3 regions of the Saccharopolyspora phatthalungensis genome follow, and region 3 is predicted to be linked to each of the others. Evidence: riboswitches for the same ligand, from Rfam matches in the RefSeq annotation. Region 3 holds a riboswitch; each other region holds the start of a gene.
The links. A riboswitch is a leader RNA that binds a small molecule or an ion and turns the genes downstream of it on or off. The one in region 3 is predicted to bind thiamine pyrophosphate.
Positions count from the first base shown of each region.

Region 1 (7,273 bases), 4.9 Mb from region 3:
CCTGGGCGGGCCTGGAAGACACGCGATACGGGAGTGACTTTCCACATCCCGACAAACACGACTAGCTAGCTGGAAGGAGAGGCAGATGTCGGACCGGCAGCAGGGCGCCGAGGAGTCGGAGCCGACCACCCTGCGGCCCGAGGAGAGCTTCGACGCTGACGAGCTCGGCGGCGACCCGACGGAACGGGAAGTCGAGCCGCCCGAACACTGGTCCGCGGTGACCGAGAGCCGCCCGACGCCACGAGAGGATCGGGAAGGCGAATCGCTCAACGAGCACTTGGCCGAGGAGGTACCCGACATCGAGCCGGTCGAGCAAGTGCCGCTCGCCGAATCGGGCATCAACGCGCTCGACGACACCACCGACGAGCGTGCCGCCGAGGAGGTGGCCGACTCCGGCGAGGAGCCCTGAACCGCGTGCGTGATGCGGCGGCTTCCCGGGTAAGCCTGGTGAACAGGCTCTAGGGGAGGCGACCGTGGAAACCGAAATCACCCTTGTGGTGGACGGAACCGAGCACCGGCTGATCGTCGATACGCGAACGACGGTACTCGACGCTCTGCGGGAGCGGTTGGGGATCACCAGCCCGAAGAAGGGCTGCGACCACGGCCAGTGCGGCGCCTGCACCGTGCTAGTAGGCAACCGCCGGGTCGACAGCTGCCTGATGCTGGCGGTGGCCTTCGACGGCGCGGACATCCGCACCGCGGACGGGCTGGCCGGCGCCGACCTCCACCCGGTGCAGCGGTCGTTCATCGAGCACGACGCGTTCCAATGCGGGTACTGCACGCCCGGCCAGGTGGTTTCGGCGGTGGGCGTGTTGTGCGAGATGCACGACGACGAGCCGAGCGCGGTCACCCCGGACGGGGCCGGGCTCGAAGATGAGATCCGCGAGCGGATGAGCGGAAACCTCTGCCGCTGCGGCGCGTACGCCAACATCGTGCCGGCCATCGCGGAGGTGGCGCAGCGATGAAACCGTTCCGCTACCAGCATGTGGCCGACGTCGACAGCGCGGTGCGCACCCTCTCCGAAATATCCACCGCGGCGTACCTGGCCGGCGGCACCAACCTGGTCGATCTGATGAAGCTTGAGGTCGCGGTGCCCGACCTGCTCGTCGACGTCCGGCGGCTCACCTCCGACCGGATCGACCTGCACCCCGACTTCGTGCGCATCGGCGCTTCGGTCACCAACAGCGCCCTGGCCGCCGATCCGGCCATCCGCGAGCGCTTCCCGATGCTGTCGCAGGCGGTGCTCGCGGGCGCGTCCGGGCAGCTGCGAAACCTCGCCACCGCCGGCGGGAACCTGTTGCAGCGGACCAGATGCGTGTACTTCCAGGACGTCACGACACCGTGCAACAAGCGGGAACCGGGGACGGGCTGCTCGGCGCGGAAAGGTTTCCACCGCGAGCACGCGATACTCGGTTCCTCCGAGTCATGCATCGCCACGCATCCGTCCGACATGGCAGTGGCGCTGGTCGCCCTCGACGCGGTAGTGAACACCCAGGGACCGCGCGGGCCACGAGCGATTCCACTGGTCGGACTGCATCGGCTGCCCGGTGATCACCCCGAGCGCGACACGGTTCTGGAGCATGGGGAGCTCATCACCTCGATCGACATCCCGTCACTGGGCTTCGCGACGAACTCCCGGTACCGCAAGGCACGCGACCGCGCGTCCTACGCGTTCGCGCTGGTGTCGGTGGCCGCCGCGCTGGACGTGGCCGACGGCGAGGTGCGCGACGTCCGGCTGGCGCTGGGCGGTGTCGCGCACAAGCCGTGGCGCGCGACTCGGGCCGAGACATCGCTGCGCGGGGTTAGCGCGACCGCGGAGGCTTTCCGCGAGGCAGCGGAGGCGGAACTCGCCGACGCCCGCCCCTTGCCAGACAACGAGTTCAAGATCCCGCTGGCGCGCAACATGATCGTCGGCATCCTCACCGAGCTCGCGGAGGCGCGGCGATGACCGTCACGACCAGCCTGATAGGCGCACCGGTCGACCGCATCGACGGCGCCGAGAAGGTCCGGGGCGCCGCGCTGTACGCCGCCGAGCACCCGGTCGAGCGGCCGGTGTACGTGTTCCCATTGCAGGCCGCCATCGCACTGGGCCGGGTCACCGGCATCGACGCCTCGGCGGCGATCGCCGAACCGGATGTGGTGGACGTGCTGACCCACGAGAACGCGCCCCGGCTGGCCTCGGCCCAGGACGCCGAACTGGCGATCCTACAGTCGCCCGAGGTCGCCTTCCGCGGGCAGTTCATCGGCGCGGTGCTGGCCGAAACCGCTGAAGTCGCACGGCGCGCGGCGAGCCTGGTGCGGCTGAGTTACGAACAGCTCACCCATGACGTCGAGCTCCACCCGGCCCGTGCGGACCTGGTCCGGCCCGGCGAGGTCAACGGCGGCTTCCCGACCGACACCGCCGATGGGGATGTGGACGGCGCACTGGCCACCGCGGCGGTCGTCCTCGACGCCACCTACACCACCCCGCAGGAGCACAACAATCCGCTGGAGCCGCACACCACCATCGCGATGTGGACCGACGACGAGCTCACCCTCTACGACTCTACCCAGGGCGTGCACTGGGTGCGCGACGCCATCGCGACGCTGTTCGGCCTGGATCCGGAGTCGGTCCACGTGGTGTGCCCGCACGCCGGTGGCGGATTCGGCTCGAAGGGGCTGCCGCACGCGCACGTGGTGCTGGCCGCGATGGCCGCGCGGCTCGTCACCCCGCGCCCGGCGAAGCTTGTGCTGACCCGACAGCAGATGTTCTCGGTGGTCGGCTACCGCACCGGCACCATTCAGCGGATCCGCCTCGGCAGCGACTCGACCGGACAGTTGACCGCGATCAGCCACGACGTGGTGGAGCAGACCTCCCGCATCAAGGAGTTCGCCGAGCAGACCGCCGTGCCGACTCGCGTCATGTACGCCGCACCGAACCGCCGCACCACCCACCGGCTCGCCGAACTCGACGTTCCGGCGCCGACGTGGATGCGGGCCCCAGGGGAGGCACCGGGCATGTTCGGGCTGGAGGTCGCCGTGGACGAGATGGCGATCGCCTGCGGGCTGGACCCCATTGAGTTCCGCATCCGCAACGAACCGGACACCGATCCCGAAACCGGTCGGCCGTTCTCCAGCCGGAACCTGGTCGCCTGCCTGCAAGAGGGAGCTCGGCGGTTCGGCTGGCCGGAGCGGAACCCGAGACCGCGCACCCACCGCGACGGGCCCTGGCTGGTGGGCACCGGCGTGGCCGCCTCGACCTATCCGGTGTTCAGCATGCCGGGCTCGCGCGCCACCATCCGGGCCCGGCCGGACGGCCGGTACCGGGTGCTCATCGGGGCCGCCGACATCGGCACCGGGGCCTGGACCGCGCTGACCCAGATCGCCGCCGACGCGCTGGACGTCGAGATGTCCGACGTGATGCTGAGCATCGGCGACACCGACCTGCCGTATGCCTCCGGCGCCGGCGGCTCGACCGGGATCATGTGCTGGGGCTCGGCGATCGTGGACGCGGCGCGCAAGCTGCGTGCGGAACTGCCCATCGGGGAACCGATCCCGGACGAGGGCGTGGAGATCACCGGGACGCTCCCGGACAACCCGTACGCGGGTCAGCTGGCCATGCACAGCTTCGGTGCGCAGTTCGCCGAGGTCAAGGTGCACACCGGCACCGGGGAGGTGCGGGTACCGCGGCTGCTGGGGATCTTCGCGATCGGCCAGATGATCAACGCCAAGACCGGCCGCTCACAGCTGCTCGGTGGAATGACCATGGGGCTGTCGATGGCGCTGCACGAGCACAGCGTCGTGGACCCCCGGTTCGGTCACGTGGTCAACCACGACTTCGCGGAGTACCACATCCCGACCAATGCCGATATCGGCAGCATCGAGGCGGACTGGATCGACGAGCACGACCCGTACGTGAACCCGATGGGAGCCAAGGGAATCGGTGAGATCGGCATCGTGGGCACCGCGGCGGCGATAGCCAACGCCGCGTATCACGCCACCGGGATCCGAGTCCGGGACGTTCCCATCACCCTGGACAAGTTCCTGGCCTGACCAGCTGAAATGTGGCCTCGCGGCTACCCGCCGCTGCCGTAGGGCCGGGTGAGGATTTCCAGGATGTGGCCGTCGGGGTCGTCGAAGTAGACGCCACGGCCGCCGTCCCGGGTGTTGATCCGCCCGGGCTCCTGATGCCTCGGACCCGCCCAGTACGCCAGCTCCTGCGCCTTGATCCGCCCGAAGATCTCGTCGAACTCCTCCTCGCTGATCAGGAACGCATAGTGCTGCGGGACGATCGCGTCCCCGGTCTCCAGGTAGTCCAGGGACACGTCGTTGCCGGTCTGCACACACATGAACGGACCGAAGGGCTCCGGGGCCGGCAGGCCGAGCAGGTCGGCCAGGAACCGTGCGCCGGCGACCTTGTCCGAGGTGGCGACGATCGTGTGGTTGAGCTGAACGGACATCGGTTTGCTCGCTTTCACTCGTCGTACTGCCGTATCCCCGAGGTTAGGAGCTCTACCAAGGTCGAGGTCAATGCACACCGGTGCCGGAATCAACCGGCGCATCGCTCATCCGGGTGGCCAATGGCCGGATCGGGTACCCGCCGGCATACCGTGTGGTCGAAGTCCGCGGAAACGATCATGCGACGTTCCCGCCGTCGACGTTCTGGCGCTGGTCCGCCGACATTTTCTCGTCGAGGGCCCCTTGGCCGATTCGTGGTGAGCAGGCCCACCTGCTCATCGCTCACCTGATCGAGGTAGGGTGTCGCCGACATATCCACGCGGGAGCTCGGGCGCACCGGGCTGAGAGGGTGGCACCGCCGCGCCACCGACCGCTGAACCTGTCCGGATAATGCCGGCGTAGGGAGCTGTTGATGGCGCTTGACGTCGAACGTTCCGAAGTTCCGCACACCCTCGATGAACCGGCGCCCAGGACGTTGGGCGTGCTCGACCAGGGTGCGTTCTGGGGCAATCTCGGCGTGAGCCTGCTCGGTTTCAGCGGCGCGCTGGCAGTGCTCGCACCGAGCGGCGTGCCGCAGCTTTCCTTCCTCGCCGCCGTCACGGCGTGCGTGGTCGGCACGGTGCTGGGCAGCATCATGGTCGGCATCGCGGCGATTCCCGGTGCGCGCACCGGCGCGCCATCGATGATGTTGCTGCGCGGGCTTTTCGGCACCAAGTTGTCGTACCTGCCGACCGTGCTGAACATCCTGCAACTGGTCGGCTGGGGGACCTTCGAGCTGCTGGTGATCGCGCAGGGCGCGGAGGCGCTGTTCGGCGGCGGCCCGCAATGGTTGTACGTGCTGGTGGCCGGGGTGCTGACCACCGCGCTCACGTTGCGCCCACTCGGTGCCCTGCGCCTGCTGCGTCGTTACGTCAGCATCGCCGTGGCGATCGCGATGGTGTACTTCTTCGTCCAGTTGCTGCGTCACCCGCTGCCGGACATGAACACCGGCTCCTGGCAGGGGTTCTGGCCCGGCGCGGACGCCGCGCTGGCGGTCGCGGTGTCCTGGATCCCGGTCGCCTCGGACTACTCCCGGCACTCGAAGTCCGCGGCGGGCGCCTTCACCGCCGCGACGCTGGGTTATTCGGTCACCCAGATCGCTTGCTACCTGCTGGGCTTGCTCGGGTTGGCGATGGTCGGCGGTGATGCGGACAAGGCGTTCGATCCGCTGCTGGCGGTGCCGCTCGGGGTGATCTTCTTCGGGATCCTGGTGCTGCGCGAGGTCGACCAGTCCTTCGCCGACATCTACTCGACCGCGGTGTCGATCCAGAACCTGCGGCCCAGCACGGACCGCCGGCTACTGAGCCTGGGCGTCGGCGCGATGACGACGCTGTTGGCGCTGACGCTGGACATCTCCCAGTTCTCAAACTTCCTGCTGCTGATCGGATCGGTGTTCGTGCCGATGTTCGGCGTGCTGGCGGTCGACTACTTCGCGCATGGCCGCCGCCGGACCTGGGACCTGTCGCAGCGCGCACCGTCTCGCTGGGGAATGCTGGTGGCCTGGCTGCTCGGCTTCGCGGTGTTCCAACTGATCAACCCCGGCGAGCTCGGCTGGTGGTCGAAGCTCTGGACCGATGTGCAGGCCGTGCTGGGCTTCACCCCGCCGACCTGGATGAGCGCCTCCATCGCGTCCTTCCTCACCGCCGCCCTGGCGGCCGGGGTCATCGGTGCTTTCCGCCGCCGCTGATCCGTTCGGCTCGACGGACTGACCCGGCATGATTGCATTCCCAAATCGGTTGGCTGTGCGCGGAAACGAAGCCCGCTGCCGAACACCAGTGGTCGGCATGCTCCTGCGGACTCGACCGGGGCCGGCCCGGTCGAGTCCGCAGGGTCCCGCTGCTCAGTGATCCCGGTGGGTCATCAGCTGGGCCAAGGCACTGAGTTCTTCGGCCGCACGTGGGGTCGGGTCCGAGCGGCGCAAGTCGCTCAGGGCGGCGGCCAGAAGCTCGTCGGCCTGGTTCCGGCTCCAGGTGCGGCCGCCTGCCAACGCGATCAGCTCGGCGGATTGGGCCAGATCGCTGCCGGACAGCGGCTGCTCGCGGAGGTAGAGACTGGCCAGCCGCTGACCGGCCGTGGTGCCGGAGGTCAGCGCGGACACTACCGGAAGGGACTTCTTGCGGGTGCGCAGGTCGGAGAACACCGGTTTGCCGGTGATCGCCGGATCGCCCCAGATGCCCAACAGGTCGTCGATGTGTTGGAACGCCAGCCCAAGCCGCTCGCCGAAGCTGCGCAGCCGGGCGATCTGCTCGGTCGTGCCGCCGCCGAACAATGCGCCGAGCGCGCAGGCGCAGCCCAGCAGTGCGGCGGTTTTGTCGTGGGCCATCCGCTGGCATTCGGCCAGCTCCACGTTGGGCCGGTCCTCGAAGGCGAGGTCCGCGGTCTGACCGTTGATCAGGTTCAGCACGGCGGTGCTCAGCGTTCGTATCGCAGCGGCCGCTTTGGGATGTTTGCACGAGCTCAAGACATCGGAAGCCAACGACAGCATCGCGTCGCCGGCGAGGATGGCTGGTCCACTGCCGAACACCGTCCACGCCGTGGGGCGGTGTCTCCTGGTGACGTCACCGTCCAGCACATCGTCGTGCAGCAGCGAGAAGTTGTGCACCAACTCCACCGCGACGGCGGCGGGCACCGCGACCGCGGGATCGCCACCGACAGCGGTGGCCGCGAGCAGCACCATCGTGGGCCGCAACGCCTTACCCCGGTCGGCGCGAACCGGATTGCCGTGCTCGTCCCACCAACCGAGGTGGTATCCGGAGACCTGCTGCATCCGGGTGGGCAACCGGTCGACCGCGGCCCG
Region 1 covers NZ_JACHIW010000001.1:5,683,318-5,690,590, forward strand. Annotated here, with positions in the region: gene ligD (non-homologous end-joining DNA ligase) at 1-65, shown strand, start outside; gene BJ970_RS26020 (hypothetical protein) at 86-409, shown strand; gene BJ970_RS26025 ((2Fe-2S)-binding protein) at 474-965, shown strand; gene BJ970_RS26030 (FAD binding domain-containing protein) at 962-1,948, shown strand; gene BJ970_RS26035 (xanthine dehydrogenase family protein molybdopterin-binding subunit) at 1,945-4,032, shown strand; gene BJ970_RS26040 (VOC family protein) at 4,056-4,439, opposite strand; TPP riboswitch at 4,747-4,859, shown strand; gene BJ970_RS26045 (purine-cytosine permease family protein) at 4,850-6,163, shown strand; gene BJ970_RS26050 (family 2 encapsulin nanocompartment cargo protein polyprenyl transferase) at 6,317-7,273, opposite strand, start outside.
Region 1: linked by a shared signal. The riboswitch ahead of BJ970_RS26045 (purine-cytosine permease family protein) and the one ahead of thiD (bifunctional hydroxymethylpyrimidine kinase/phosphomethylpyrimidine kinase) in region 3 are both predicted to bind thiamine pyrophosphate.

Region 2 (7,273 bases), 800 kb from region 3:
GCCGGTTCCACCGAGTCCGCCGAGGGCGTCTCGATCTGCCGCTCCGGCTCGACCACGGGCTGGCACTGCGGTTCGGTGGAGGCCAAGAACCAGACCGTGCGGTACTCGCAGGGCACCGTGAGCGGCTTGACCCGCACCAGCGTGTGCGCCGAGCCCGGCGACTCGGGCGGGCCCTATCTCTCCGGGGACCAAGCCCAGGGGGTGACCTCCGGTGGCTCCGGCGACTGCACCTCCGGCGGCACGACCTACTTCCAGCCGGTGAACGAAATCCTGCAGGCCTACAGCCTGACTCTGCTCACCCAGTAACCCCGGATCGACCCCGGCCCCCGGCCCCGCCGGGGGCCGCGTCATGCCCGCGCAGGTCTCCGCGTCACGGTAGGCGGTCGCGGAGGTCGCGGGCCGCCGCGCGGGGATCTTCGGCTTCGGTGATCGCGCGGACCACGACGACTCGCTGCGCCCCGGCCTCGATGGCCTTGTCGAGGTTGTCCGGGCCGATGCCGCCGATCGCGAACCACGGCCGACCGTGCCCCCGGTGCTCCGCTGCGTGTTCCACCAGGTCGAGCCCGGCGGCCGGGCGGCCCGGCTTGGTCGGCGTCGTCCATACCGGGCCGGTGCAGAAGTAGTCCACGCCGGCCTCGATTGCCGCGGCGTCGGCCTGCACGACGTCGTGCGTGGACCGGCCGATCGCGATGTGCTCGCCGACGATGCGCCGGGCGATCTCCACCGGCAGGTCATCCTGCCCGAGGTGCAGGATGTCGGCCTCGGCGGCCATCGCCACGTCCGCGCGGTCGTTCACCGCGAGCAGTGCACCGTGCCGCAGACATGCCTCGGCCAGCACCTCCAGCGCAGCCAACTCATAGCGGGCCTCCAGCGGAGCGCCGCCCGGTTTCTTGTCCCGCAGCTGGATGATGTCGACCCCGCCGTCCAGTGCCGCGTCCGCGAACTCCGCGAGGTCGCCACGCTCGGTGCGTGCGTCGGTGCACAGGTACAGCCGCGCCTCGTCGAGGCGAGCGCGGATGCCGAAGCCGTCCAATCCAGGCATGTTCTACAGGGTAGCTTTTGGCGCCACAGTCGCCGGACCGCGCGCGTCGGTTACCCGACCGCGGGCTCGGGCGCGCTTGCCGGACTTGATCTTTGTGAAAAGTGCTCGACCTCGCCCCTGACGTCGAGATCCTCGCCCGGTACGGTGGACTCGGTGAGCACGGGAGTCCGGGCACCGGGCTGAGAGGGGGCGTTGGCCCCGACCGTCGAACCTGATCCGGGTCATGCCGGCGCAGGGAGCGTGGAGCTAGTTGTCTGAAGCACGAGAAAAGCACGTCGTCGTAGTGGGCGGCGGCGTCATCGGTATGTCCGTCGCCTGGCGTGCGGCCGCCGCCGGGCATCGCGTCCGACTCGTCGACGCCGAACCGGCATCCGGGGCGTCCTACGTGGCCGGCGGGATGCTGGCGCCCGTTGCCGAGGCATGGCCCGGCGAAGAAGAGCTGCTGGAACTGGGTTCGGAGTCGCTGCGGCAGTGGCCGGCGTTCGCCGACGAACTCGGTCGAGCGTCCGGATTGCCGTCCGGCCTGCGCGGTGCGGGAACCCTGGTCGTCGGTGTGGACAGCGCCGACCGGACCGAGCTGGACAACCTGGCCGACTACCTCGCCCGGCTCGGCCGCGCCGTTACCCGGCTGTCCGGCCGGGAGGTGCGGCGGCTCGAACCGTCGCTGGGTCCGGCGGTCCGTGGCGGGCTCGAAGTGCCGGGCGATCTCGCGGTCGACAACCGCCAGGCACTGATTGCGCTGCGCGCGGCTGCCACCGCAGTGGGTGTCGATTTCGTCGCCGCGCACGCGAAACGGGTCCGCCCCGGCGCGGTGGAGCTCGAGAACTCCACTGTGGACTGTGATGTCGCGGTGATCGCGGCGGGCGTGAACTCGGGTGCCCTGCATCCCGTGCTGCAAGACCGGATTCGCCCCGTGAAAGGCGAAATCCTCCGCCTGCGCGCGAGAGCCACGGCGCTGCCGCCGCCGAACCGCACGATCCGTGGCCCGGTGCGTGGCCGCCAGACCTACCTCGTACCGCGCGATGACGGCGGCCTGGTGCTCGGCGCCACCCAATACGAGGTCGGGTTCGATACCGAGGTCACCGTGGGCGGGGTGCGCGATCTGATCGCAGACGCCGAGCGGCTGATGCCGGGCCTCGCCGAATACCAGTTGGTCGAGGCCGCGGCCGGGTTGCGCCCGAGCACCGACGACAACCTGCCGGCGCTCGGCTGGCTGGAACCCGGCGTGCTGGCGGCGACCGGGCACCACCGCGGCGGCTTCCTGCTCGCCCCGGTAACCGTCGAAGCGGTGCTGGCGTTGCTGCGTGGCGAGGAGCCCGCCGCAGAGGTCAAGGCCGCCGATCCGAGCAGATGGGGTGAACAGCAGTGCTCATCGTGATCAACGGAGAAGCCCGGCAAGTTGCCGCCGACGCCACGCTCGCGGCGGTGCTCCAGGAATTCGGGGTGCCCGAGCGGGGCGTGGCCGTGGCGCTGGACGGCGCAGTGGTGCCGCGCGTCCTGTGGCCGGACACCGGATTGCGCCCCGATGCCACGATCGAGGTCCTCACCGCAGTGCAAGGAGGGTGACATGGACGACCCGTTGGTGATCGCTGGTCGCGAGTTCGGTTCGCGATTGATCACCGGGACCGGAGGGGCGACGAACCTCGCGGTCCTGGAGCGAGCGCTGATCGCGTCCGGAACCGAGCTGACGACCGTGGCGATGCGCCGCGCCGACGCCGGCGGGGGCACCGGAGTGCTCGACCTGCTGCGCAAGCTCGGCATCGAGGCGCTGCCCAACACGGCGGGCTGCCGAACGGCGGCCGAGGCCGTGCTGACCGCGCAGCTCGCGCGCGAGGCGTTGGAGACGAACTGGGTCAAGCTGGAGGTCGTCGCCGACGAGGACACCCTGCTGCCCGACCCGGTGGAGCTGCTCGACGCCGCGGAACAGCTGGTCGACCAGGGTTTTGTGGTGCTGGCCTACACTAACGACGACCCGGTGCTGGCGCTGAAGCTGGAGGAGATCGGCTGCGCCGCGGTGATGCCGCTGGGTTCGCCGATCGGCACCGGTCTGGGCATCCGGAACCCGCACAATATCGAGATGATCGTCTCGCGCGCATCGGTGCCGATCGTGCTGGACGCGGGCATCGGCACGGCCTCGGACGCGGCGCTGGCGATGGAACTCGGCTGCTCGGCGGTCCTGCTGGCGACGGCGGTCACTCGGGCCCAGGACCCGGAGCGCATGGCGGCGGCGATGCGGGCGGCGGTCGAGGGGGGCCGCCTGGCGGCCCTGGCGGGTCGAATCCCCCAGCGCTTCTGGGCCCAAGCCTCCAGCCCCGGCCGTCCCTTGGAGTGATCAACGACCGCGTAGCGGTTTTGGCGGTTTGGCGCGAAAACGACGGTTTCGGCGCGGGACGGGCGACGATTTGGCGCGAAAATGCCGCCCATCCCGCGCTGACAGCTCGTGGCGGACCTCAGCGAATGTGGAGGCGCTCCGGGCGGACGAAGGCGATCGTGTAGCTCTTCCACGGGTTGTCGTAGCCGAAGGTCCGGTCGATCGCCTGGCGCGCGTGCAGGGCGTTCTCCACCAGCGAGCTCGCCAGTAGCTCCGTCGCCGGAGCGCTGCCCTCCGGCACGTCCGGGATCTTCGCCGTCGGTTTGCCGCCCAACAGGTCGTCCACCGCGCGCAGCGCCGGAACCGCGACCGCCTGCTCGGCCTCCGGCCGGAAGGCGAGCGTTGCGACGTCCTGCCGCAGCGCGTCGAGCGCGATCGCCGCCGCCCGCGTCGCGCGGTCGTCGTCGGTCTCCTCACCGGTCCCGTCGAGCAGCGCAGGCATGCCCAGCAGATCTTGCGTGCGCCGCAACGCGAGCACGTTCGCCGCCTGCAATGCCGCAGGCAGATCGACGCCCTGGCCGGCGGCTCGCACACTGCGCAGCAGTTCGGACACCGACCACACCGTGGACCGCACCGCACCGCGCACGTCCGGCAGGATGCTGCTCGGCAACACCAGATAGCTGATGTAGCCGACGATGAGCGCGATCGCCGCGCCGACCGCGGTGTTCGCGGCGAAGCTGATGCCCACGTTCACCAGCGGCCGTTCCAGCCGCATCGCCTGATCAACGACGGTCACCACGATCAGGCAGCCCAGCAGCGCCTGGTAGTCGGCGCGCAGCCGCGTCATGTTCAGCAGCATCCCGCCGATCACCAGCGGCACCAGCAAGAAAGCGCCCGGCAGCAGGGTGATCAGCACCGCCAGCCCGGTCACGCCCAGCACCGCGCCACCGGTGCGCTCCAACGCGCCCGTCATGCTGTCGCGAGCGGCGGGTTGCAGCACCACGTAAAGCGCGAGCAGCAGGCTGGACGCCGAAGGGTCGCGCAGCAGCAGGACGATCACCATGCCGAAGGCGACCGCGAGCGTGCAGCGCAGCGAGTGCCGGAACAGCGACGAGCGGAACGAGAGGTGCGCGCGCACCGCACCGAGGAATCGTTCCCGTCGCGCACCGGGAGCCGACGGCGGCAGCGGGGTCTCGACGCGTCGCACCACCGCGGCCCGGATCCGGTCCAGCCCCTGGTTGATGCCCTGCACCGCATCCGGCAGGTCCTGCCGTCCGCCGCGCGCCACCACGGCCTGGGCCGGCTCGCGGCGGGCCGCCGCGGGCAGTCCGGTGCAGGCGCGGGAGCGCACCGCCCGGGCGAGTTCGGCGGCGACCTGATCGGCTTGCTCGACGATCTGCCGGAGCCGTTCGGCTTCGGTCCGATCGCTCTGCTGGGCCTGCGCGAGCAGGGTTTCCCGCGCCGCGCGGAACCGGGCCGCGCCCGCCAGCACCTGACCGAGCCAGGTGCTCGAACCGTCGGCACGCCATGCCGCTGCGGCGGATTCGACCACGCCCGGGCCGGGTTCGAGCAGCGTCCGGGCGACCGCCACGCGAGTCGCCCGGGTCGGATCGCCGAGGCCGATGATCACCCGGAGGACCAGCGCGAATGCCGCTCCGGCGGCGGATGCGGCCAGCAGCACCAGCACCGGCTGGTCGGAGCCGAGCCCGGTGGTGGTGGACACCAGCGTCGCGGCGGCGAAGGTCTGGCCGCCGATGCGGTAGTGCTCGCCGAGCGTGGGCAGCATGCCGCTGCCGAAGACCACGACCGCCACCGCGAGCCCGGCCAGCACCGGGGTGTTCATCAACAGCGGGCCGACGGTCATCGCGAGCACCAGCGCCGGGGTGAACCAGGCGAACCGGTGCAGGTCGGAGCGCAGCGACTGACCGCCGGTGGCGATCAGCGCGAGCACCGCGGTAAGGCCGGCGATCAGGGCCGGGGTTTGCAGCTCGAAGCTCCAGCCGATGGCGGTGCCGACCACCACGGCGGCGAGCACCAGCAGGGCGTATTGGCGCTGCCGGGGGTCTGGTGCCCCTGCTTCGGTGGTCAGTCGTCCCCGCACTCGTGTCCACACCGATTTAGCCACGCTGTTGCAAACCCCTGTCGTCGTCGTGCGCGCGGCGCGCAGCGAAGCGCCCGCCGCCGATTGGCCCGGTCTTGGGACTTACGCGCTTCTCAAACCTTATGTCGATGAGGCACGCCATTCGGGTTACAGATCCGGGATCAAAATCACTCTATTAGGGGGACTGTTGGGGGTTCAGAAGGAGCGGGGGCTGACGCGCCAGAACGTCGACACCGGTCCCACTCCGGCGCCGAGCGGGTACGCGTGCGACACGCTGCGGGTGACGAACCGCTTGCCGCTGCGCACCGCGTCGGGCATCGAAGCGCCCTTCGCCAGGGCCGCCGTGATGGCCGAGGCGAAGACGTCGCCGGCGCCGTGGGTGTGCACCGTCGCGTAGCGGGGCGCGGGCAGCGGGATCGCCTCGTTGCCGTCGAAGAGCAGGTCGACGCACTCCGGGTCGCCGGCCAGGTGGCCGCTCTTGATCAGCACCCACCGCGGGCCGAAGTCGAAAACGGCCTTGGCCGCGTCCAGCAGGTCCGCGCGGCTGCGCGCGTCGATCCCCGTCAGCAGCCGGACCTCGTCGAGGTTCGGCGTGACCAGCGTGGCGCGCGGAAACGCCTTGTACCGCAGAGCGTCCAGCGCATCCGGCCGCAGCAGCGGCTCGCCGCTGCGGGAAGCGGCGACGGGATCCACGACGAACGGCGTGCGCGCGTCGCGGCCGATGCCATGTTTGTCGCAGGCGTCCAGGACCGCCTCGATGGTGGCGGCCGAGGCCAGCACGCCGGTCTTCGCCGCGTCCACCCCGATGTCCGAGGCGACCGCCTCGACCTGCGCGGCCACGGTCTCCGGCGGGATCTCCACAAGTCCGGTGACGCCGACGGTGTTCTGCACCGTCACTGCGGTGACCGCGGTCATGCCGTGCACGCCGCAGGCGAAGAAGGTGCGCAGGTCCGCGTGCATTCCCGCGCTGCCGCCGGAGTCCGACCCGGCGATGGTCAGGGCGGTCGGCGGCGCGGTGTCGTTCGCGGGCCGAACTTCGTGCCCGGCCGAGGTCTCGTGCATCCGGTTCATGTTACGGCCCCGATCCTGCCGGGCATCCCTGGCGATTTCAACGGAAATCAACCCGCCGATTTCCCTTGAAATCGCCAGCCCCAGTGCCTTAGTCGGCGATGGGGAGGTACACCTTGCCGCCGGTGCCCGCGAACTCCGCGGACTTCTCTTGCATGCCCGCCTCGATCGCCTCGACGCTGGTGAGCCCGCGTTCCTCGGCGAACTTCCGGATGTCCTGGGTGATCTTCATCGAGCAGAACTTCGGCCCGCACATCGAGCAGAAATGCGCGGTCTTGGCCGGTTCGGCGGGCAGCGTCTCGTCGTGGAAGGCGCGCGCGGTGTCCGGGTCCAGCGCCAGGTTGAACTGGTCGGTCCAGCGGAACTCGAACCGCGCCTTGGACAGCGCGTCGTCCCACTCCTGCGCGCGCGGGTGACCCTTGGCCAGGTCGGCGGCGTGCGCGGCGATCTTGTAGGTGATCACGCCGGTCTTGACGTCGTCCCGGTTCGGCAGCCCGAGGTGCTCTTTCGGGGTGACGTAGCAGAGCATCGCGGTGCCCGCCTGGGCGATCATCGCCGCGCCGATCCCGGACGTGATGTGGTCGTAGGCGGGGGCGATGTCGGTGGTCAGCGGGCCGAGCGTGTAGAACGGCGCTGCACCGCACAGCTCCTCTTCCAACCGCACGTTCTCGGCGATCTTGTGCATCGGCACGTGCCCGGGGCCCTCGATCATCACCTGCACCTCGTGCTCGCGGGCGATGTGGGTGAGCTC
Region 2 covers NZ_JACHIW010000001.1:1,573,750-1,581,022, reverse strand. Annotated here, with positions in the region: gene BJ970_RS06995 (S1 family peptidase) at 1-306, shown strand, start outside; gene thiE (thiamine phosphate synthase) at 371-1,042, opposite strand; TPP riboswitch at 1,192-1,297, shown strand; gene thiO (glycine oxidase ThiO) at 1,293-2,420, shown strand; gene thiS (sulfur carrier protein ThiS) at 2,408-2,608, shown strand; gene BJ970_RS06975 (thiazole synthase) at 2,610-3,374, shown strand; gene BJ970_RS06970 (FUSC family protein) at 3,493-5,478, opposite strand; gene thiD (bifunctional hydroxymethylpyrimidine kinase/phosphomethylpyrimidine kinase) at 5,650-6,516, opposite strand; gene thiC (phosphomethylpyrimidine synthase ThiC) at 6,614-7,273, opposite strand, start outside.
Region 2: linked by a shared signal. The riboswitch ahead of thiO (glycine oxidase ThiO) and the one ahead of thiD (bifunctional hydroxymethylpyrimidine kinase/phosphomethylpyrimidine kinase) in region 3 are both predicted to bind thiamine pyrophosphate.

Region 3 (7,273 bases):
TCCCTCGTGCAGTCCGCGCGTTCTGCCTCCCACGCGCGGTGTCGTTCAAGGGACGCGACCGAGCATGATCCGTGACGGCGAATCATCAGATCAGCCACTCAAGATGATCCAAGTCACACCGTAACGGGCCTTAAAGTCACGAAGGGTGACCGCAGTCTCCTTGGGTACAGTTTCCTCGGACACTGCGGTCACCCTGTGAGTTCGGCAAGGGGCGGCTCAGACCGGGCGGACGACGAGTCCCTTCGGTTCGGCCGTGAAGGTGACCGCGCCTTCTTCGAAGTCGGCGATCGGCAGTTCATCGCGAACCAGCCGATGCGGCGCGTCGAAGGCCTCCACCCGGACCTGGGCGGTGGTCAGGGTGCGCTCCGGGAAATCCACGCCGCCGACCTGCACCCGCAGTTCGCCCTCGTGCACCGTGAGGGTCAACCAGCCGCCGGGGACCGTCAGCTGCTCCCCGTCGTGCGTCAGCGTCAACCGACTTGCGGCGGGGTCCTCGGAGCGCACGGCGACATGCGAGATCGCGACGTCGCGTTGGCCCGAGTCGTCGGCGAGGGCGATCACGTCCCGCTTGACCTCCTCGGCCCGGCCGTCGCCGGGTTTCGGGGTGAGCACCGGGGCGTGCAGCTCCGCGGCCAGCCGGTATGGCTGCCACGAACCGGCACCGACCAGGTTGACCACGGCGGTGATCTCGACATCGGCCAGCAGCCGATCGCTGCCCGGAGCCGGTGTTACCTCGACCGCGGCGACACCCCGTCGGTTCAGCAGCTCCCGCAGTGCCTTGGCGCGCTGCCTGCTGTTGCGGTCGAATCCGCGGGTGATCGCCACCGTCCCCGAGCCGGCGGCCGCCACGGCGGCTTCGGTCAGGTCCGCCAGCGGGGCCCAGATCCGGGCGGGATTCTCTGGGCGCTGTCGGCGGGAACGGGCGAAGCTCGGAGCATCGGTCGTGGTTTCCATCAGTTCCCACCTTAGTCCGCGAGGAAGGTTCACCTTGCCTTCCGGTGGGTGCCTTCTCGATGTGAAATCGATCGCTGTGTCGATCCACTTGGCCGGACGAGCACGGATGGCGCCGCGCTCGGCATCGGAGTGGCTCGGCGGCCGAATGGTCTCGTCGCGAGATAACCCGTGGCCCACATCGATGACGGGCATGGTCCCGGGGCGTCTCCGGTTGTTAGGTTGGTGGAAGTGACGCGGGGTGCCCGACAACTGCCGGGCTGAGAACAGACCCGTTGAACCTGACCTAGCTCGTACTAGCGGAGGGACGTCATGGTTCCCAATGTGCTGACCATCGCCGGCACCGATCCCAGCGGTGGCGCCGGTGTGCAAGCCGATCTGAAAGCCTTTTCCGCGCACGGCGCCTATGGCATGTCCGTGATCACCGCGCTGGTCGCGCAGACCACCACGGGGGTCTCGGAGGTGCACGAGGTCCCGCCGGAGTTCATCACCGCCCAGCTCGTCACGTTGCTCGACGACGTGCGGGTGGACGCAGTCAAGATCGGCATGCTTGCCAACGCCGAGGTGATTCGCGCGGTGATCGGGGTGCTCGACCGCTATGCGCCGCCGCACGTCGTGCTCGACCCGGTGATGGTCGCCAAGAGCGGTGACCGGCTGCTCGCAGCCGAGGCGGTCAACGTGCTGCGCGACGAGTTGCTGCCGCGGGTCGATCTGATCACCCCGAACCTGCCGGAGGCCGCCGACCTGCTGGGCGAGCCGGAGATCACCGACCCCGACGACATGCCCGCGCAGGCCGAGCGGCTGGCCCGGCTGGGCGCCAAGCAGGTGCTGCTCAAGGGCGGCCACCTCGACGGTCTGTCCAGTGTGGACCTGCTCTATGGCGACGGGGTGGCGGAATTCCTGTCCAGCGAGCGAGTGGCGACCACCAACGACCACGGCACCGGTTGCACGCTCTCGGCGGCGATCGCCGCGCTGCGGCCGCAGCGCCCGGATTGGCTCGAAGCGGTGCGTGAAGCCAAGGAGTACCTGACCGAGGCGCTGCGCGCGTCCGAGCGACTGGACGTCGGCCACGGCCACGGCCCAGTGCACCACTTCCACCACTGGTGGTAACGAGGTTTCCACGGGGCTAGGGCGCGTGAGCGCCTTACGGTGCCGCAGCACCCGAAGTGCTCACAGGCCCGGGTCGCGCATCACCGGCCAAGACACTGACATGCCACGAGAGGTTCCGATGAGCAAGCTGCCTGCCCCGCCCGCCGATGGTTTCTGCGCCCGGGCCTGGGCGAACACCGCCGATCTACAGCAGGCGATCGTCGAGCACCCATTCAACGCCGCACTCACCGACGGCACCCTGGACCGGGATCGCTTCGCCTTCTACATCGTGCAGGACGCGCGCTACCTCGTCGGTTTCGCGCAGACACTGGCCGCCGCCGCGGCGCGGGCCGACAATGCCGAGGACGCCGCTTTCCTGGCCGGTGCCGCGCAGGGCGCGCTGATCGAGGAGCGCCGGTTGCACGCCGGATACGTCGCGGAGTTCGGTTTGTCCGACACCGAGATCGCCGGGATCGACACGTCCCCGTCCTGCCTCGCCTACACCTCGTACCTGCGGGCGAACGCGCTGACCGAACCGTATCCGGTGCTGCTGGCGGCGATCCTGCCGTGCTTCTGGGTGTACCAGCACGTCGGCACCACGATTCTGGAGGCCACCGGCGGCGCCGGGGATCACCCGTATCAGGCGTGGATCCAGACCTACGCCGACGACGAGTTCGCCGAGGCGGTGCTTGCCGCGCGCGACCTGACCGACCGGGTTGCCAAGAGCATGGATGCCGAGATGCAGCAGCGGATGCTTCAGGCGTTCACCCGCGCCACCGAGTACGAGTGGCTGTTCTGGAACAGCGCCTGGATCAAGGAAGAGTGGCCGACTGCCGGTTTCCTGAAGTAAACGCGAAATCCGTTGCGGGACCAGCAAGATCCCCGTTCGGGTGCTGTGATTCGGCGCAAGTGACGCGTCGCTAATAGCGGCACGAGCTGGAGCGATGTGCTCAGTGGACGCCCGTCCGGGCGAGGGGCAAATGTGGGTTCTTCCCACCGTGGACGGAGTTTCGAGGGCATTGGGCACTTCTGTTCTGATCGTCCTGTTGGGCATGCTGGTGCCCGTGCTCGCGGCCGCGCCCTTCTACATCGCCGACCGTCGGCGGGAGCGGGCGGCCGTCGAGGACGACGAGTAGGTCAGCTCCCGTAGATCGAGGCCGCGAGTTCTTCCTTGGATTTCTTGAGTTCTCGCAGCGCGTCCGCGGCGAACCCACCGCTGGTCGGCATGGCCGGGATCCGCAGGCCCTCGCTGAGCGCCCAGCCCGAGCCACGGTCGATCAGCGAGCGGTGCTTGTTGGTGTAGTAGCCGGAGTTGATCGATACCGCGACCCCGCGAGCCCCGGCCGCGGCAGCCATCAGGTGCAGGTGGAACCGGCTGGACAGCCAGCGCTGCTCGGCCGCCGCGGGCAGCCCGGAGTTCATGATCTCGGCGAACGGGTAGAACCGGGCGCCCGGCAGGTCGTGTTCCACCAGCGCGAAGACCTCCCGGTCCACGCGCGGGATGCCCTCGACGATGCCGACCTGTTCCGGCCGCACGCCCCACTCGCCGAGCGTGTCAAGCAGGAACCCGGCCAGCGCGGGCACCGACACGTCGAGCAGGTCCGACTGCAGGCACACCATGAACTCGCGCAGGTCGTCGTCCCGGTACAGGCCGGGTTCGACGCCGAAGAACATGTCGTCGCCGGTGAGGGTCGCCGAGCCGGCCAGCGACGCCGACGGTTCGTCGCGCACGTCGACGACCGTGAACTGGGCGGCGAGGTTGCGCAGCAGCGGTTCCGCCTCGGCCGCGACCGGCCACAGGCCCTGCCCGGTCATCACCGCCCGGCCGCCGGATCGGCGCGTCGCCGCGACGGCCGCCGCGAGCAGGCCGATGTGCCGCGGCCAGATGCCGTTGATGAACCCGCCGCCGATGATGTGCACCAGGTCGGCGCGGGCGGCCAGCTCGATGCCCGCCACCCAGCGCGGCGCCAGCCCCGGGTTGTTGAATGCGTGCTGCACGAACGACGCCACCTCCCACGGCCCGTCCGACGGGGCGGCCCAGCACAGCCGCCAGCAGGTGTCGGTGAACCGGACCCGCGGATGCAGGTGGCCGAGCATGACCTCGCTCGGGCCGGGGTTGGGGCAGTCCACCCAGATCTCGCTGTCCGGTGCGACGCGCGCTAGGTGCTTCAGCCAGGCGGCGGCGATGATTTCGTCCCCGTAGTTCGGGTGGCCGGTGGTGGCGACTAAGTAGATGGTGGGAGGGTTACTCAACGGTGGGGCTCCAGCCTTCTGGGTGCCGAGTCCTTTCGAACGTAGCAACGCCGAAGCCGCGGTCGCCGGGACGAGTGATCTCCGGCACCGCGCCGCCACCGCCGGTAATGCTGGGCTGACTTTTTGGGAGGCTGTTGATGATCCGTTCGCAGGCGACGGTGGGCACCGACAAACCGGCTCGCTACGCCAAGCAGTTGTCCTCGCACCTGGGCCGTCGGTGCTCGGTGACCGAAGAAGCCGACGGTATCCGGATCGCGCTGCCCGCCGACGGCGGCGGGGGCAGCTGTCTGCTGGTCAACGAGCCGGACGCGCTGGCGCTGCACGCCGAAGCAGACAGCGCCGAGCTGCTCGACCGAGTGCAGGACGTGATCGGCCGCCATCTCGAACGTTTCGGCCAGCGTGACGGCCTGAAGGTCGACTGGATGAACGACTGAGTATTAGTAGCCGGGCGATCCACTGACTGCGAGGATCGGCTGGTTATGCCTGCTCAACGGCACTTCGACGGCAGGCGGGCGGCGTCAGTCGCGAGGCGATCCCCGGCTCATTCCTTGCTGATTTCGTCGCGGAGCCGGGCCAGGCGCTGCCGGGATCGGTTGAACTTGGCTTCGAAGTTCTTCGCGAACAGGTCCGTGGGCAGCACCGGAATCTGCACCGGCTCGGCTGACCGCTGCTGCGGCGCGACCGGCACCGGCCGAGGTGCCTCTGGCGCGGTCTCAGGCTTGGCCAGCGCCGGTTGAGCGTCGGTGCTCGGCTCGCGGGCGACGACCTTCGGCGTCGCCGGAGAGCGCAGCGCGTGCTTGCCGATCGGTGCGGCTGCGGCGTCGGAGATGCCGCTCTCGGCAAGACGTCGGTTCGCCCGGGAAAGCAACGGCCAGAAGATCAGCGTGGCCATTGCGAAACCGGTTACGAACATCAGCACGAGCAAATCCACTAGGGGCTCCGATCAGTTCCGCCGCGCGGGGCCGGGTTTGGGGGCAGTGCCGTTGGTGTGCTGTCGCTCGATGGGAATGGTGTACGTCTGCACGTCGTCGCGCTGTTCGGGCAGCCGAACGGACTGTTGTTCGACCGGCTCGACGGGCTCGGAATCGCCGTCGGCCGTGAGTTCCGTTGCAAAGTCGTGGTTGCGCAGGCTGGCCACGGAGGCGTCCAGCGTCTGCCGGGCGTTGTCCATTGCGGACAGCACCGCGTTTTGCAGCTCCTCCAGCTGCTGCCGCTTGGTGCGGACCTCTTCCAGTGTCGTCAACCGCATCCGCTCGGATTCGGCGTCCAGCTGGCTGCACTGCCGCCGGGTGTCGGTGATCAGCTCGTCGGCTTCTTCCTGTGCTATCGACATGGTCCGCTTGTACTCGTTGCGGATGTTCTGCCGCAGTCGCTGTTCCCGGGTGCGCAGGTCGCTGACCTTCTGGTCGTGCTCGCGGTGCAGCCGGGCGCGCCGCGACTCGACGTCTGTGACGAGCTCATTGCACTCGTTGCGCAGCTCGCTGGCGGCCTGCTCGGCCGCGCTGAGCAGTTCGCGCGCCTCGGTTTCGGCGGTGCCCCGGATGGTGTCGGCATGGCGTTTAGCCTGGTCACGAAGGGTCTGCACTTCGTCTTCGGCGATCGAGAGCATGTTTTGCACCCGCTGGGAAGCCGCGGGCAGACCGGTATCGGAGGACTCGATCCGCTTGAGCCGTCGCTCGGCCTCGTCCAGGCTTCGACGGGTGTCGTCGCAGAGCTTCCGGAGGTCGGAATTGAGCTGCGCCGCCTCGTTGCGATCGATGGTGACCAGCCTCAGCTGATCCTCCAGCAGTTCGAGGTGCTCGATGACCTGGGTGCGGTTGAAGCCACGGACCTGGATGTCGAATCCCGGCCGGAGCGGCACGACAGAGTCTGCGTCTTCCATGGCTGAACTCCTCTCCGGACGGCGGGGCCGATTCAATTAGGTCGGAGAGTAGGTCGGATGTTGGCCGCCCGCCCAGCGAAAAACAACGATCATCACCGGATCAGGTAATGATCATCCAGAAATCAACACTCCGTTCTGCGCTCCGTGATGGTGGCACACGTTCGTCCACTGTGCTCGGTCGATCCGGTGCGACCGGTCGCCTCGGCCGGTGCGGCAGTGGGCGGAAGCACAGCCACGAGATTGAGCAGTTAGGTTAGGCTCAGCTCGCGGGGGGCGCGCGATCTGGGGAGTGTGGTGGGGCGAGTGGAGCCGATCTGGCCGGGCGACCGCACCGGCGCGCGTCGGCGCACCTGCGCCGGTGGCTGTCCGCGCACGTCGAGAGCCGTCTGGTGCCCGCGCTTCTGGGCTGGGCAGTCGGCGCACTGGTTGACCGGCCCGACGCTGACCGACATCGCCGCGCTCAACGGTTCTGGGCTGCGGTATCGGCCTCCTGTGCGATCCACGTGCAGGCCGTGCCGTTCTAGGTGCAAAATGCACTGTGCTCGGGCATTCCGGACGTTCCGGGTGTGCCGATCCCGGAACTGGGGGCAGGCTGGTCGTTGCGGCCGGTTCGGGTCGATGGCGCCGACGGCGGACCGGACGTCGCGCTGGTGCTGGCGCGGCGCTACTCGCACATCCGCGCGGGTCGCCGCCGAGCCGAACGTCCATAATGGAGCTTCGCTTGGGCGCGTTCGGCAAGGCCGGGTTCGGGTGGGCGGCCGAGGCGGGGTTACCGAACAAGAACGCGGCGCTGATGGTGTTCGGGCGGCCCGCGTCGGGTGAGTAGCCCCACGTCGGACGGTACGGTGATCGGCTGTACTCCCGATCGGATAACAACTAAGGTAAGCCTTACTTATCTTGTTAATCGTGGGGAGAACGATGCCGGGGTGTGCTGACGAGCGGTTGCCGCTGTCGGCTGCGCAGTCGGAGATCTGGTTCGCGCAGCAGCTGGATCGGGCTAACCCGATCTTCAACACCGCCGAGTACGTCGAGATCGACGGGGCGGTGGAGCCCGCGCGGTTCGCTGCGGCGCTGCGCCAAGTGGTCGGCGAAGCCGAG
Region 3 covers NZ_JACHIW010000001.1:777,023-784,295, reverse strand. Annotated here, with positions in the region: gene BJ970_RS03390 (hypothetical protein) at 217-954, opposite strand; TPP riboswitch at 1,179-1,276, shown strand; gene thiD (bifunctional hydroxymethylpyrimidine kinase/phosphomethylpyrimidine kinase) at 1,264-2,061, shown strand; gene tenA (thiaminase II) at 2,180-2,890, shown strand; gene BJ970_RS03375 (polysaccharide pyruvyl transferase family protein) at 3,178-4,293, opposite strand; gene BJ970_RS03370 (DUF2218 domain-containing protein) at 4,431-4,727, shown strand; gene BJ970_RS03365 (dihydrolipoyllysine-residue succinyltransferase component of 2-oxoglutarate dehydrogenase complex) at 4,835-5,224, opposite strand; gene BJ970_RS03360 (hypothetical protein) at 5,237-6,175, opposite strand; gene BJ970_RS03355 (hypothetical protein) at 6,742-6,885, shown strand; gene BJ970_RS03350 (non-ribosomal peptide synthetase) at 7,094-7,273, shown strand, end outside.